DNA from 4 places in the Halomonas sp. 11-S5 genome. Region 4 is predicted to be linked to each of the others. Evidence: predicted binding sites of a transcription regulator. Region 4 holds the regulator's gene; each other region holds the start of a gene.
What was found. Region 4 encodes FNR, which switches genes on or off when oxygen is low (the NO sensors DNR and NnrR bind a similar motif). Its sites were predicted from a motif close to TTGATNTANATCAA; they were not measured.

Region 1 (2,200 bases), on a different contig from region 4:
GGTCATATACATGATCGACCGGGCGCCATAGCGGTCGGACATCCACCCGCCCAGGGCGCGAAACACGCTGGCCGGCAGGGTGTAGAGGGCCGCCAGGCTGCCGGCTACGGCGATGCTGACATCGTAGGCGCCGACGTAGTAGCGCGGCAGGTAAGAGGCCAAGGCGACGAAGGCGCCGAACACGAAGAAGTAGTAGAGGGCGAAGCGCCACACCTGCAGGTGCCTGAGCGGCTCCAGCTGTTCGCGGGCAGAGGAGCCCTTGCCGCCTTGGCCGCGCCGGGCGCGGGTCAGTGGATCCTCTTTGGAGAAGACCCAGAAGCCCACGGCGACCACGGTCAGCACGATGGCGTAGACCACCGCGGTCTGCTCCCAGCCCAGCGCCAGCAGCAAGAAGGGCGCGCCGAAGTTGGTCACCGCCGCACCGGCGTTGCCGGCACCGAAGATGCCCAGTGCGGTGCCCTGCTTCTCCTTCTCGAACCAGTAGGAGGTGTAGGCGATGCCGACGATGAAGGAGCCCCCGGCCAGGCCCACGCCGAGCGCCGCGACCAGGAACATGGCATAGGTTTGGACGTAGGAGAGCATGAAGACGCAGACCGCGGTGATCAGCATCAGCAGGCTGAACACGCGGCGGCCGCCGAACTGCTCGGTCCAGATGCCCAGGAAGATGCGGCTGATGGAGCCGGTCAGTATCGGCGTGGCGACCAGGATGCCGAACTGGGTCTCGTTGAGCCCCAGGTCCTGCTTGATCTGGATCCCGATAATGGAAAAGATCGTCCACACCGCGAAGCAGGTGGTAAAGGCCAGGGTGCTGAGTCCCAGGGCCCGGTATTGCTGGGGTGGGGTCACCCCCTCGAGATGTTTCATGGTATTCCCCTCAGGCAAGCATGAATGGTGCTGTCCAGTGTGGCGGTAGCCTGTCGATTGCCCTTGATATGCATCAAGCGTCTGCCGCCAGTACCCCCGATGTGTCTATCCGCTACCCCTTGGTAGGCAGCGCCTGCGGTGGCAGGTCACTGCCGGGCCCCTCGGACCCGGCAGTGACCATCAGGGGTTCTTTACGTAGGCGTTCTTGCGCAGATAGAACCACCAGTTGACGACCAGGCAGAGTGCGTAGAAGACCGCGAAGCCATACATGGCCATCTCCGGGGTGCCGGCCTTGATCTGCTCGCCCATCACCCGCGGGGCGATGAAGGCGCCGTAGGCGGCCACGGCGGAGGTCCAGCCGAGCACCGGGCCCTTCTGCTGCAGGTCGAAGATGAAGCCGATGCTGCGGAAGGTGGAGCCGTTGCCGATGCCGCTGGCGGCGAACAGCGCGATGAACAGTACCAGGAACATCCAGAAGTACTGGTTGGGGTCGGTGGCGTTGTAGGCCAGCATCATCACGTAGCCCACGGCGGCGGAGGCCAGCACCATCACCACGGAGATCGCCTGGGTGACGATGGCACCGCCCACCTTGTCGGAGATCCAGCCGCCCACCGGGCGGATCAGCGCGCCGACGAAGGGACCCATCCAGGCCCAGGTGAGGGCGCTGGGGGCCTCCGGGTTGGCCACCCGAGTGATGGTGCCGTCGGCGGCCACCTCCATCATGTTGCCGAAGATGACGCTGATCGAGAGCGGCAGCGCCGCGGAGAAGCCGATGAAGGAGCCGAAGGTGGCAATGTAGAGCACCGTCATCGCCCAGGTATGCTTGTTGGAGAAGATCGCGAACTGCTTCTGGATGTTCGGCTTGATGTCACCCGGGATCAGGCGCAGCAGGAACAGGGTCAGCACGATGGTCAGTGGCAGGGCGAGCCACATGTTGAGCCAGCCCAGCGCCACCACGCCGAGGATCGAGGTCAGGAGGCCCACCGCATAGAGGCCCAGGATCTTGCCGAAGGCCTGCAGGGGAGAGCCGGGGTTGGGCGTGATGGCGCGGATATTGTTCATGCCGAACCAGCCGGCAAAGGCCAGTGGGATCAGGAAGATCAGCCAGATGAAAGCGGCGTTCTGGATCCAGGTATCGGTGCCCGCCTCGATACGCCCGATCAGGGTGCCGCTGGCCTTCTGCAGCTCCATTGGCTCGCCGCCCAGGGCGCCGAAGATGCCCACGGTCATCACCAGCGGGATCAGGATCTGCATGGTGGTGACGCCGAAGTTGCCGAGGCCGGCGTTCATGCCCAGGGCGTAGCCCTGCTGCTTCTTGGGAAAGAAGCTGGAGATG
Region 2 (2,200 bases), on a different contig from region 4:
GCCTGCTGTTGCCCTATGTTTTAGAGTGAGGGGCCTGAGCGGCCGGTGGGGCCGGGTCCTCGATCTTCAGCAGCTGGATCAGCCCGGCACGCTGCGGGCCGAGCAGGTCGGCCAGGGTGTAGTGGTCGAGCACGGCAAGAAAGGCGGCAAGTGCCTCGGCCAGGATCGGCTTGAGCCGACAGGCGGGGGTGATGATGCACTCGTTGTCGTCGCCGAAGCACTCCACCAGGGCCAGGTCACGCTCGGTGTCGCGTACCAGCTCGCCCAGCGGGATCGTCTCCGGGGCGCGCTTGAGCAGCAGGCCGCCGTTCTTGCCACGAATGGAGATGATGTAGCCGCGGTGGTTGAGGTCCTGCACCACCTTCATCAGGTGGTTGCGGGAGATCTCGAAGCGTTCGGCGATCTCGGTGATGGTCGAGCGCTGCTCGCCCTTGACGGCCAGGTAGATCAGCACGCGCAGCGAATAGTCGGTGAATCGGGTCAGGTGCATGGGTGTCCCGGCGCGTCGGACGCCTCGCAAGGCGTGGTAAGAAAACAAATAATTCTAACATCATGCCTGTCAGGTTTGATTCGTGACTGTGGCATTCGGTCGCGTGGCGACCGTTGGCGTACGATTGGCATGGCTATCCCTAAGATGTAATTTATATGCATGTTATGGTTCGTTGCCAGTGATGCAGGTCAAGCCGCCGGCACCCGCCGGCCTGACCGGCGTTCCGCCTGGTCGCTGTTCTTTCCGCTCGCCGCCCCGCCGGCTGGCGCTGCCCCTGGCCGACCTCCCGGCGCTGTGGGGCGCCTGCTACCTCGACTTGATCTGGGTCAGCTACCCCTTGAAGGGTACCGACGCGCCTGGTCATGGCTGGCATAATTCGCCCATGCGGTGGCGGCACCGGCCGCCGCCTTACGGTTCCAGAGGCTCGATTCGATCATGCAAGACACCCTGCCGTTCATCCGCTCCCTGGTCGAGAAATACGACCGCCCGGGGCCGCGCTATACCTCCTATCCCACGGCGCCGCAGTTCCAGGCGGCCTTCGCCGAGGACGACTATCGTGCCGCCGCCTCTCGCAGCAACCGGGCCGCGGCGCCCAAGCCGCTGTCGGCCTATGTGCACATCCCGTTCTGCGAGAGCCTCTGCTACTACTGCGCCTGCAACAAGATCATCACCCACAACCGCGAGCGAGCCGCGGAGTACCTCGCCTGGCTCAAGCGCGAGGTCGAGCTCCAGGGGGCGCTGTTCGATGATTCGCGGCGCATGACCCAGCTGCATCTGGGCGGTGGCACCCCCACCTACTTGAGCAATGACCAGCTCGGCGAGCTGATGACGGCGCTGGATGCCGCCTTCCACTTCGCCGCGCCCGAGGCGCGGGAATTCTCCCTGGAGGTGGACCCGCGCACCGTGACCCCCGAGCAGATCCACGAGCTCCATGCCCTGGGGTTCAACCGCCTGAGCTTCGGCGTGCAGGACTTCGACGCCAGGGTCCAGGAGGCGGTCAACCGCGTCCAGAGCGAGGCCCAGGTGGTGGAACTGGTGAGCGCGGCCCGCGAGGCCGGCTTCCAGTCGGTGAGCGTCGACCTGATCTACGGTCTGCCGCTGCAGACCGTAGCGAGCTTCGATGCCACCCTGGACAAGATCATCAGACTGCGCCCGGACCGCATCGCCGCCTACAGCTATGCCCACCTGCCAGAGCTGTTCAAGGCCCAGCGGCTGATTCGCCCCGAGGACATGCCGCCGCCGGAGCGCAAGATCGAGCTGCTGGAGCTGACCATCCGTCGCCTCACCGAGGCCGGCTATGCCTATATCGGCATGGACCATTTCGCTTTGCCCGAGGACGAGCTCTCGCTGGCGAAGGAGAACGGCACCCTGCAGCGCAACTTCCAGGGCTACTCGACGCATGCCGACTGCGACCTGATCGGCCTGGGGAATACCGCCATTGGCAAGGTGGGCGACAGCTACAGCCAGAACGTCAAGGAGACGGCTCAGTATCAGGCGCGCCTCGAGGCGGGACGGCTGCCGGTGATGCGCGGTTACCGCCTGAACGCCGATGACCTGCTGCGACGCGATGTGATCAACGCCCTGATGTGCCATGGCCGCATCGACTTCGCCGCGATCGAGGCGGATCACGATATCGACTTTCGCAACTATTTTGCCGACGCACTCGCCGAGCTGGAAGAGATGGCGGACGACGGCTTGCTGGCGATCGAT
Region 3 (2,200 bases), on a different contig from region 4:
CCGAACTCCACGTCACGCATGATGTACTCGACCGAGGCGAAGGCGCCCTCGGCGGTGGGATTGTAGCTCATGGTCAGCCAGACACCGGTGAGGATCTGGTTGACTAGCGCCAGTAGCGCCAGCGAACCGAAGAAATACCAGAAGTTGAAGTTCTTCGGCGCGTAATACTGTGCCATGTGGTCCTGCCACATCTGGGTGGCCGGGAAGCGGTCATCGACCCAGCGCATCAAGCCGCGCTCCGCCTTGACCTTGTTAGGGTTAGCCATCAGGCAGTCTCCTCATCTTCGCCGACAGTGATCAGCACATCGCTGTCGAAACGGTAAGGCGGCACTTCGAGGTTGGCCGGTGCCGGCACGTTGCGGAACACCCGACCGGCCAGATCGAAGCGCGAACCGTGACAGGGGCAGAAGAAGCCACCCGGCCAGTCATCCACGCCGACCCCTTCGGCATCCGGCTCGGGCTTGAACAGCGGTGAGCAGCCCAGGTGAGTGCAGATGCCGACGATCACGCCGATTTCCGGCTTGATGGAGCGCAGCAGACCCTCGATGTAGGCGGGCTGCTGGGGCACTTCGGACTGTGGGTCAACCAGCCGGTCGGCCTCGATAGACTTGGTACGCTCGATCATCTCCGGAGAGCGATTGAGGATCCATACCGGCTTGCCCCGCCACTCGACGGTCATGCGCTGCCCGGGTTCGAGCTTCGACACGTCGGCCTGGACGGGGGCACCCGCCGCTTTTGCCCTGGCACTCGGCTGCCAGGAAGCCACAAAGGGGACCGCAACCCCGACGGCACCCACCGCACCCACGACGGTGGTGGCACCTACGAGGAAACGGCGCCGACCCTTGTTTACGCCGTTATCTGCCATTTTCAGGTTTCTCCCATCAGCTTACCCGTTGTTCCATCACGAGCAGTGAATCCCCCGCGACCACGGATACCAAATGCAGTGTATGGTAAAAAATCGTGTCGCCCCGCACAAGGAAAGGTTCCCTTAGCAAGCGGGAAACCTGACGACAAATTCTTGATCCAGAACAAAAAACGCCCAGGTCGCTGGACCTGGGCGTTTTCGTGCGGCGATACGAGGCGTATCAGCGCTTGGAGAACTGCGGGCGACGACGCGCCTTGCGCAGGCCGATCTTCTTGCGCTCGACCTGACGGGCGTCACGGGTGACATAGCCCGCTTCGCGCAGCTGGCCGCGGAAGTCCTCATTGTAGTCCAACAGGGCACGGGTGATGCCGTGACGGATGGCGCCCGCCTGGGACGAACCACCACCACCCTTGACAGTGACGTAGACGTCGAACTGACCGAGGGTCTCGGTCAGCTCGAGCGGCTGGCGAACCACCATGCGACCAGTGACGCGGCCGAAATACTGGTCCAGCTCATGGCTGTTGACGGTGATCTTGCCGGTGCCCGGCTTCATGAAAACGCGGGCGGTAGAGGTCTTGCGGCGCCCGGTACCGTAATACTGCTGTGTCATGGCGAAGATTCCCTCAGATGTTCAGTGCTTGCGGCTGCTGGGCAGCGTGCGGATGCTCGGTGCCGGCGTAGACCTTCAGCTTGGTATACATGGCACGACCCAGGGGACCCTTCGGCAACATGCCCTTGACGGCCGACTCGATGACACGCTCTGGTGCGTGGGCGATCATCTTCTCGAAATTCATGGAGCGCAGGCCACCCGGGTAGCCGGTATGGCGGTAGTAGGTCTTGGCGCGGGCCTTGTTGCCGGTGACCTGGACCTTCTCGGCATTGATCACGACGATGTAGTCGCCGCCATCAACATGCGGGGTGTATTCCGGCTTGTGCTTCCCGCGCAGGCGACGAGCGATCTCGGTGGCCAGACGGCCGAGCGTCTTGTCCGTAGCATCGACGACGAACCAGTCGCGCTGGACGGACTGCGGTTTGGCAGTGAACGTCTTCATGGATGAATCACCATTTGATGTATTGGGTTCTGCCGCCGGGCGTCCGGCATGGAACCATCCCTATTTTTCTTGGTTGCCTGCTCCCTAAGGGCGAGGCAACAGTCGATCGAGCGCGCATTCTACACGAGCCGTCATCGTCAAGGCAATGCCGCACGCAAGCTCGAAGCCAGCATGCTACCGATGGCATTTGGCTCAAGGTTTTTCTTCCAGCTTCAAGCTTACGGCTTAAGACCCCCGGAGAAGCCAGGCCGGGTCAAGGCTTGTGCGGCAGTGCCAGGTAGTC
Region 4 (2,200 bases):
ATCCTCGAGCGTGACACCTACTCGGTGGTCAAGGAGAAGACCCCCGAGGGCAAGACCACCTGCGCGCTCTGCTCGCGGCTGCGGCGGGGCTCGCTCTACGGCTTCGCGGAGGAGATCGGTGCCACCAAGGTGGCGCTGGGCCACCACCGCGAGGACATCCTCGAGACGCTGTTTCTCAATATGTTCTTCGGCGGCAGCCTCAAGGCGATGCCGCCCAAGCTGCTCTCCGACGATGGCCGCAACATGGTCATCCGCCCGCTCGCCTACTGCCGCGAGGCGGACATCGCCGAGTTCGCTCGGCTGATGGACTTCCCGATCATTCCCTGCAACCTCTGCGGCTCTCAGCCCAACCTGCAGCGCCAGGTGGTCAAGGAGATGCTGGCCGAGTGGGAGACGACGCATCCCGGCCGTCTCGAGAGCATGTTCAAGGCGGTCACCAACGTAGCGCCCTCGCAGCTGGCCGACCGCGAGCTCTTCGACTTCGCCGGCCTCGAGGAGAAGCAGGCGCAGAGGCAGGCCGACCGCATCGATATCCATCAGGAGCTGTAAGCTTTAAGCCGTAAGCGGCAAGACAATCGAATCGCCCCCGTGACAAGGTCACGGGGGCGATTCGATTCAGGCTGCCTTCGAGCTTCGAGCTTCGAGCTTCGAGCTTCGAGCTTCGAGCTTCGAGCTTCGAGCTTCGAGCTTCGAGCTTCGAGCTTCGAGCTTCGAGCTTTAGTGCGCGCCCTCCTCCTCGGCCACTTCGATCAGCGCCGCCAGGTCGAGGATGTTGACCTCGCGGCCGGAAACGGCCACCAGTCCTTGTGACTGGAAACGGCCCAGGATGCGGCTGACGGTCTCCACGGCCAGTCCCAGGTAATTGCCGATGTCGGCTCGGGACATGGAGAGCCGGAAGCTGTAGGGGGAGTAGCCGCGACGGCGGAAGCGGTCGGAGAGGCTGGTGAAGAAGCTGGCCAGGCGCTGGTCGGCGGTCTTGCGTGAGAGCAGCCGCATCATGCGGCGATCGTCGCGCATCTCCTTGCTCATGCTGCGGTAGAGCTGGCCCCGAAGCTCGGGCAGCGACTCGGAGAGGGCGTCGAGACGGTCGAAGGGAATCTCGCACACCGTGGTGGTCTCCAGGGCCACGACCGTGCCGGGGTAGCGTTCCTCGGCGATGCCGTCGAGTCCCACCAGTTCGCTGGGCAGGTAGAAGTTGGTGAGTTGGTCCTCGCCGCTGCCCTCGGTGGTCACCTGCTTGAGGCTGCCGGAGCGCACCGCGAAGACGCTGGTGAAGGAGCTGCCTTGGCGGAACAGCGACTCGCCCTTCTTGAGCGGCGCCCGACGCCGGATGATGGCGTCGAACTGGTCCATGTCCTGAACCTCGAGCGCCAGGGGCAGGCAGAGCGAGCTCAGGCTGCACGTCTGGCAGCGGGTCTCGTTCAGCAATGAACGGCACCTACCGGTCGCGGTGTCGGGCATGCTCTCCTCCATGAATGATGACTCTCGTCACAGTATGGAGGATTGTCGTCCACCGGCAAAGCCTCCCTTAGGAGGTACTCCCCCGCGTGAGCGCGAGATGCCATGCGCCGTGCCGGTCAGGCGGCACGGGCATCGAAGGCCGCGGCCAGGCGGTGGACCAGCAGCCGCCCCGCCGGCGTGACCTCGAGACACTGACCGCGCCGCCTCACCAGGCCGTCCCGTTCGGCCGGCGCCAGCCGGGCCAGGGCCTCGTTCAGGTGTGCTCCGGCATCCAGGTCGAACGCCTGCCCGAGCACGGCCAGGTCCAGGCGCATGTCGCACATCAGGCGCTCGATGGCGCGGGCTCGCAGGCGGTCGTCATCGGTCAGTCGCAGGCCCCGCTCCACCGGCAGGCGACCGGCATCGAGTCGCGCCTCGTAGTCGCCCAGGGCCATGGGGTTGCGGGCGGCGATGCCGCCCAGCCGGCTGAGCGCACTCACGCCCAGGCCCAGGTGGTCGCCGGCGGGAAGCGCGCTGTAGCCACTCAGGCTGCGCGACATCAGGCCCCGGGCCTGGGCCGTGGCCAGCGGATCCTCGGGGCGGGCGAAGAGTTCCATGCCGATGTGCACGTAGCCGGCACCGGCAAGCATCGCGAGGGCGGTGTCGAGGATGGCCAGCTGCTCCCCCGGTGGCGGCAGTTCCTCGGCCCGGATCCGGCGCTGGGCGGTGAAATGCTCGGGCCGGTGGTCGTAGGGGAACA

Region 1: a site for FNR is predicted at 928-941, ahead of OP497_RS05090 (nitrate/nitrite transporter). Genes of this name have one in related genera too.
Region 2: a site for FNR is predicted at 807-820, ahead of hemN (oxygen-independent coproporphyrinogen III oxidase). Genes of this name have one in related genera too.
Region 3: a site for FNR is predicted at 1,019-1,032, ahead of petA (ubiquinol-cytochrome c reductase iron-sulfur subunit). Genes of this name have one in related genera too.

Annotation. Positions count from the first base shown of each region.
Region 1 is NZ_JARANW010000004.1:167,729-169,928, forward strand. It holds gene OP497_RS05090 (nitrate/nitrite transporter) at 1-864, opposite strand, end outside; gene OP497_RS05095 (antiporter) at 1,045-2,200, opposite strand, start outside.
Region 2 is NZ_JARANW010000004.1:91,947-94,146, forward strand. It holds gene OP497_RS04740 (HAMP domain-containing sensor histidine kinase) at 1-29, shown strand, start outside; gene OP497_RS04745 (Rrf2 family transcriptional regulator) at 14-490, opposite strand; gene hemN (oxygen-independent coproporphyrinogen III oxidase) at 926-2,200, shown strand, end outside.
Region 3 is NZ_JARANW010000003.1:199,987-202,186, reverse strand. It holds gene OP497_RS04005 (cytochrome bc complex cytochrome b subunit) at 1-266, opposite strand, end outside; gene petA (ubiquinol-cytochrome c reductase iron-sulfur subunit) at 266-865, opposite strand; gene rpsI (30S ribosomal protein S9) at 1,086-1,475, opposite strand; gene rplM (50S ribosomal protein L13) at 1,489-1,917, opposite strand; gene zapE (cell division protein ZapE) at 2,171-2,200, opposite strand, start outside.
Region 4 is NZ_JARANW010000002.1:67,049-69,248, reverse strand. It holds gene ttcA (tRNA 2-thiocytidine(32) synthetase TtcA) at 1-549, shown strand, start outside; gene fnr (fumarate/nitrate reduction transcriptional regulator Fnr) at 718-1,461, opposite strand; gene hemN (oxygen-independent coproporphyrinogen III oxidase) at 1,578-2,200, opposite strand, start outside.